DNA from 2 places in the Mesorhizobium sp. B2-5-13 genome. Region 2 is predicted to be linked to the other one. Evidence: riboswitches for the same ligand, from Rfam matches in the RefSeq annotation. Region 2 holds a riboswitch; the other holds the start of a gene.
What was found. A riboswitch is a leader RNA that binds a small molecule or an ion and turns the genes downstream of it on or off. The one in region 2 is predicted to bind S-adenosylmethionine.
Positions count from the first base shown of each region.

Region 1: another riboswitch for S-adenosylmethionine. It lies ahead of FJ434_RS14665 (homoserine O-acetyltransferase); the one in region 2 lies ahead of FJ434_RS28050 (O-succinylhomoserine sulfhydrylase).

Region 1 is NZ_VFUI01000007.1:190,354-193,757, forward strand. It holds gene metW (methionine biosynthesis protein MetW) at 1-189, opposite strand, end outside; gene FJ434_RS14665 (homoserine O-acetyltransferase) at 311-1,480, opposite strand; SAM riboswitch at 1,600-1,677, opposite strand; gene hisC (histidinol-phosphate transaminase) at 1,814-2,923, shown strand; gene FJ434_RS14675 (prephenate/arogenate dehydrogenase family protein) at 2,929-3,404, shown strand, end outside.
Region 2 is NZ_VFUI01000033.1:1,582-4,985, reverse strand. It holds gene araD1 (AraD1 family protein) at 1-397, shown strand, start outside; gene FJ434_RS28055 (2'-deoxycytidine 5'-triphosphate deaminase) at 507-1,598, opposite strand; SAM riboswitch at 1,738-1,815, shown strand; gene FJ434_RS28050 (O-succinylhomoserine sulfhydrylase) at 1,872-3,062, shown strand; gene FJ434_RS28045 (ceramide glucosyltransferase) at 3,090-3,404, opposite strand, start outside.

The DNA.
Region 1 (3,404 bases), on a different contig from region 2:
GCCGCGCGCCACGCATTCGTTGACGCCGCGCTGCGACAACTCGAGCCCGCGGCCGTCGACCTGCTTGCTTTCCTGCAGCAATTCGAGCAGCGAGCCATCGCCGGAGCCGACGTCGAGCACGCGCGATTGCGGCGGGATGAGGTTGGCGACGACCTCGAGGTCGACACGCTGGCTGCCGTTGACGCTCATGGTTTCGCCTCCTGAGCGGCGCACGACCATGGTCCGGAAAGTCCGCAACTCTTCGGGGTCATGGCTTCACCTTTCTGTTTGGCGCATGACCTTGATCCGAAAAGTCTGCAACTTTTCGGGGTCATGCGCTGAGCCCCCTGGCGCGCGCGGCCGAGCCGATGAAGCCGTTGATGGCGGCAAACAGTTCCGGTTCGTCGAGCAGGAAGGCGTCGTGGCCGCGATCGGTCTCGATCTCGACGAAGGATACCGAGGCGCCGGCGGCGTTGAGCGCATGAACGATGGAGCGGCTCTCTTCGGTCGGAAACAGCCAATCCGACGTGAAGGACACCAGGCAGAAGCGGGTTTTGGTGCCGGCAAAGGCGTCCGCCAGCCGGCCGCCATGGTCGGCGGCGAGGTCGAAATAATCCATCGACCGTGTCATGTAGAGGTAGGAGTTGGCGTCGAAACGGTCGACGAAGGTCATGCCCTGGTGGCGCAGATAGCTCTCGATCTGGAAATCGGCATCGAAGCCGAAGGTCAGCGCTTCGCGGTCCTGCAGGTTACGGCCGAATTTGCGGTGCAGGGCGGCTTCCGACAGATAGGTTATGTGGGCGGCCATGCGCGCCACCGCCAGCCCCTTTTCCGGGCGCTTGCCGTGCTCGAAATATTTGCCGCCATGCCAGTCCGGATCGGCCATCACGGCCTGCCGCCCGACCTCGTGGAAAGCGATGTTCTGTGAAGAATGGCGCGCGCCGGTGGCGATCGGCAGTGCCGAAAAAACCCGTTCGGGATAGCTCGACGCCCATTGCAGCACCTGCATGCCGCCCATCGAACCGCCCAGCACGCAGAACAGCTTCTCGATGCCGAAATGGTCGACCAGCATCTGCTGCGCACGCACCATGTCACGGATGGTGATGACCGGAAGGTCGAGCCCATATGGCTTTCCCGTGGCGGGGTTGGTCGAGGCCGGCCCGGTGGAACCAAGACAGCCGCCGATGACGTTGGAGCAGATGACGAAGAAGCGGCTGGTGTCGATGATCTTGCCGGGGCCTATCAGCACTTCCCACCAGCCTGGCTTGCCGGTCACCGGATTGGTGCTGGCGACATGCTGGTCGCCGGTCAGCGCATGGCAGACGAGGATGGCATTGGAACGGGCGTCGTTCAGCGTGCCATAGGTCTGGTAGGCGATCTGGAATGGCGACAGCAGCGTGCCGGCGTCGAGCTTGAGCGGCTTGTCGGGCCCGAAACGCAACACCGGGCTCGACGGTTGGTCGGCCTCGTTGTTGGTCTTTCCTGCACGCAGAACAGCCATCACGTCTCTCTTGCTGCACCGTGCTTTTGCGGAAATCGCTGCCGATCTCCGCGCCGCGGATGCGTTCGTCCGGCCGGTCGCGGACAATAAAAAACCGGCATTGCCTTCGCAAAGCCGGTTACGTCACGCAAACGGCCCTTTAGCGAATTGTTTAACGTGGCTGCAAGCCGACCGGCCAAATCACCACGGAACTGTCCCTGTCCTTCTAGAACCCGCCCGCCTCGCCGTCAATGCCGGCGGCCGGCACCACTGCCGCCCCTCGACATTGCCTGCCATGGCTTGTATTTCCGCAGCGGCTTCCGGATGGAGGCGTTTTCGACGGATTTTGCAAAAATGAACCAGACATCTGATCAGGCACGTCCGACCCCGCGCGCGGGCATCATGGACATAGACGCCTACGTGCCCGGCAAGAGCACGGCGCCGGCCGGTGTCGCCAAGGTCCACAAGCTGTCGTCGAACGAGAATCCGCTTGGGCCCTCGCCGAAGGCGATCGAGGCCGCGCGTGAGGTCGCCGGCAAACTCGACATCTATCCCGATGGCACCGCCAGGCGGTTGCGCGAGGCGATCGCCGAGGTGCATGGCCTCAACGCGCAGAACATCATCTGCTCGAATGGTTCCGACGAGATCCTCGGCCTGCTGGCGCAGACCTATCTCGCGCCCGGCGACGAGGCCATGTTCACCGAACACGCCTTCATGGTCTACAAGATCTATATCCAGTCGGCGGGCGCCACCCCGGTGGTGGTCAAGGAGACCGACGAGCGCGCCGACATCGATGGGATGCTGGCGGCTGTCACACCGCGCACGAAAATCGTGTTTCTGGCCAATCCCAACAACCCGACCGGCACCTATGTGCCGTTCCAGGAGGTGCGCCAGCTGCATGCCGGACTGCCGAAAAACGTGCTTCTGGTGCTCGACGCGGCCTATGCCGAATATGTCCGCCGCAACGACTATGAAGCCGGCATAGAACTTGTCGGCAGCGCTGAGAACGTGGTGATGACGCGCACCTTCTCCAAGATCGGCCTCGGCGGCGCGCGCATCGGCTGGATGTATGGTCCAATGCACATTGTCGACGCCATCAACCGCGTGCGCGGGCCCTTCAACGTCAATGCGACGGCGATCGAAGCCGGCATCGCCGCGATCCGCGACCGCGCCCATGTCGAGCGCAGCGTGGCGCATAACGAGACCTGGCTCGCCTGGCTGAGCGAAGAGATGACCGGGCTCGGACTGCGGGTGACGCCGAGCGTCGGCAATTTCCTGCTCATTCATTTTCCCGACGACCAGAAGCATTCGGCGGCGGCTGCTGATGAGTATCTGAGCGCGCGCGGCTATATATTGCGGCGCGTTTCAGGCTACGGCTTTCCCAACGCGCTACGCATGACGGTCGGCACTGAAGAGGCCAATCGCGGCGTTGTCGCCGCGCTCACGACATTCCTGAAAAGCTAGAAACCATGGCATCTCCGATGTTTGAAAAAATCGCACTGGTCGGCATTGGCCTGATCGGTTCGTCGCTCGCCCGCGTCATTCGCCGTGAGGGTTTGGCTCGCCAAGTCGCCATCTCGACCCGCAGCGGGGCAACGCTCAAGCGAGCCGAAGAACTGGGCCTCGGCGATTCCTACACCACGGCTGCCAGGGAAGCGGTCCACGATGCCGATCTGATCATCGTATCGGTGCCGGTCGGTTCGTCCGGCGCGGTGGCGCAGGAAATCGCGCCGGCGCTGAAAAAGGGGGCGGTCCTCACCGATGTCGGCTCGACCAAGGCGTCGGTCATCGCGCAGATGCAACCGCATGTGCCTGATGGCGTCCATTTCATTCCCGGCCACCCGCTGGCGGGCACCGAAAAATCCGGCCCGGATGCCGGGTTCGCCGACCTGTTCGACAATCGCTGGTGCATCTTCACGCCGGTACCGGGCACCGATCCGGAAGC
Region 2 (3,404 bases):
CGAACGCGTGAACTATCTGTTCCTCGCCCACTCCAAGCTGCGCAATGCCTCGTTCGGGCCCGAAATTCTGATCGGCGACCTGCCTTCGGACATCCGCGGCACGTCACGCATCGTGCGCGACGGCAGGACAATGTGGGAGAAGCCGTTCCTGTCGGGCGAAGCGAACATGTCGCACACCATCGCCAATCTCGAGCACCACCATTTCAAATATTCGGCGTTCCGCCAGCCGGGCGATGTGCATGTGCATATGTTCGGAACGGCCACGCTGTCCTTCGCCGACGGCGTCACGACCGAAGCCGGCGACGTGTTCGAGATCGAGGCCGGGGATTTCGGCCTGCCGCTGCGCAACCCGCTGGAAATCGAAAAGCCGGTGAAGGTGGCGGTGAAGGCGCTGTAACTGGCGCCAACTCTGCCTTCTCCCCTGGTGGGGCCCGAAGGGCGGGCGAGGCCATTTCGACCTCAAAAATCTTGCCCGTGGGCAAGCATCGGCCGGTGATAATGGGAGTTCAGCGCGGGCGGAAATGTTTGGACAGCTTCAGGCCTTGTGCCTGATAGTTCGAGCCGAGATCGGTCCCGTAAAGCGCCTGCGGGCGCTTTAGCATGTGTTCGTAGACCAGCCGGCCGACAATCTGGCCATGATCGAGGATGAACGGCACTTCGTGGCTACGCACTTCGAGCACCGCGCGGCTGCCGGTGCCGCCGGCCGCCGAATGGCCGAACCCCGGATCGAAAAATCCGGCATAGTGGACACGGAACTCGCCGACCAGCGGATCGAAGGGCGTCATCTCGGCGGCGTAGAGCGGCGGCACATGCACCGCCTCCTGGCTGACGAGGATGTAGAACTCGTCGGGATCGAGCACCAGTTCGCCGGCGCCGCTCTTGTGGATCGGCTCCCAGAAGTCGAGGACATCCTGGGCGGCACGCTTGTCGACATCGATGAGGCCGGTGTGGTGCTTGCCGCGATAGCCGACCAGCCCATCCTTGTCGCCGTTGAGATCAATCGACAGCGCGATGCCGCCTCCGGAAATGTTTGGCGGCTCGGTGGCGACCAGCATCTCGGCGCTGTGCAATTCATGCAGTTCGGCTTCTGAAAGCAGCGCGTTGCCGGTGCGAAAGCGGATTTGAGACAGGCGCGAACCGGTGCGCGCAACGATCGGGAAGGTGCGCGGGCTGACTTCGAGATAGAGCGGACCGTTGTAGCCGGCGGCGATCTTGTCGAACTCGTGGCCACGGTCGGTCATGACGCGGGTGAAGATGTCGAGGCGACCGGTCGAGCTCTTTGGATTGGCCGAGGCCGAAATGTCGGCCGGCAGGGCCAGGCTTTCGAGCAGCGGCACGATATAGACGCAGCCGGTTTCGAGAACCGCGCCTTCGGCCAGATTAATCTCGTGCAGCTGCAGCCGATCGAGCTTTTCCGAGACCTTGTGGTTGGGACCGGGCAGGAACGAGGCCCGCACCCGCCAGGCCTTTTCGCCCAATCTGAGATCAAGACTAGCCGGCTGGATCTGGTCGGCATCAAGCGCACGCGGCGACTTCAGCGCGCCGGACTGGAACAGCGCCGAAATGTCCTGATCGGGAAGAATGCCTGTCTGCCGCAAAGTCTGGCTCCGCCCCAAGACTGGTCTCCTTTGTTGCAGGTTCTTGCCGCAAACCGCTGGGCACTTTGCGGAACCTGCCTTGGTACAAACCTCTTAATGAAGCCGGCAATTGACGCAAGCGTGGCGCGGGTCTAAAGGGTCGTTATCCCGTGGTGATTTGGCCGGTCGGCTTGCAGCCACGTTAAACAAGTCGCTAAAGGACCGTCGGGCCGCAAGGCCGTATGGACCGGTTGCGACTTTCGCGGCCGGTTTTTTTGTGTCTGGAACAAAGCGATGAGCACCAAGAAGCGCAACTGGAAACCTCAGACGGCACTCGTGCATGGCGGAACCCTGCGTTCCGGCTTCGGCGAAACCTCCGAGGCGATGTATCTGACCCAGGGCTATGTCTACAAGAGCGCCCAGGCGGCGGAAGCCCGCTTCAAGGGCGAAGAGCCTGGCTTCATCTATTCGCGTTACGCCAACCCGACCGTCGACATGTTCGAAAAGCGCATGTGCGCGCTGGAAGGCGCCGAGGACGCGCGCGCCACGGCATCGGGCATGGCGGCGGTGACGGCGGCGCTGCTGTGCAGCGTCAAGGCTGGCGACCATATAGTGGCGGCGCGCGCGCTGTTCGGCTCCTGCCGCTGGGTGGTCGAGACGCTGGCGCCGCGCTATGGCATCGAGGCGACTTTGGTCGACGGCACCGACATTGCCAATTGGGAAAAGGCGGTCAGGCCGAACACCAAGCTGTTCTTCCAGGAAAGCCCGACCAATCCGACGCTGGAAGTCGTCGACATCGCGGCCGTTGCCTCGCTTGCCAACTCGATCGGCGCGCGGCTTGTCGTCGACAACGTCTTCGCTACGCCGCTGCAGCAGAAGCCGTTGCAGCTTGGCGCGCACATCGTCGTCTACTCGGCCACCAAGCACATTGACGGCCAGGGCCGCTGTCTGGGCGGTGTCATACTATCGGACAAGAAGTGGATCGACGAAAACCTGCACGACTATTTCCGCCACACCGGCCCCAGCCTGTCGCCGTTTAATGCCTGGACCTTGCTGAAGGGCCTCGAGACGCTGCCGCTGCGCGTGCGCCAGCAGACGGAAAGCGCCGGCAGGATCGCCGACTTCCTGGCCGAGCAGCCGCAGATCGCTCGCGTCATCTATCCCGGCCGCGCCGACCACCCGCAGGCTGATATCGTCAAGAAGCAGATGTCGGGCGGCTCGACGCTGATTTGCCTCGACGTCAAGGGTGGCAAGCCGGCGGCCTTCGCCCTGCAGAACGCCCTCGACATCGTGCTGATCTCGAACAATCTCGGCGATGCCAAGAGCCTGATCACCCATCCCGCGACGACGACGCACAAGAATTTGAGCGACGAGGCCCGCGCCGAACTCGGCATCGGGCCTGGCACGCTCAGGCTGTCTGTCGGCCTGGAGGACGCCGACGACCTGCTGGAAGACATCGCGCAGGCTTTGCAGGCCGCTAGATAAGCTGCTTAGGAGCGTCGTCCGCGGCGATCAGGCGCGCGACGGCGTCTCCTCCAATTCGGCCGCCTTGGTGCGGATGGTCATGGCATTGCCGCGCCAGTCGACGGCGCCGCCGAGCCAGCCGCGCGCCCAGATGGACGGGAGCATCACGTCGCGCGCGATCATCGCCGCGACCATGCGCGGCGACAGATGCCAGCCCTTGGACAAGGCCAGCGCGCATTCCGGAAGGTAGAAGGCCGCCAACATGGCAATCACGGTTGCCCAGAGGCTGACGCCCGCGCTCGCCGCCGCAACCAGCGCCAGCGCGAGAGGCACCGCTGCGCCGGTCAGGAGTTCCGGCGCGAA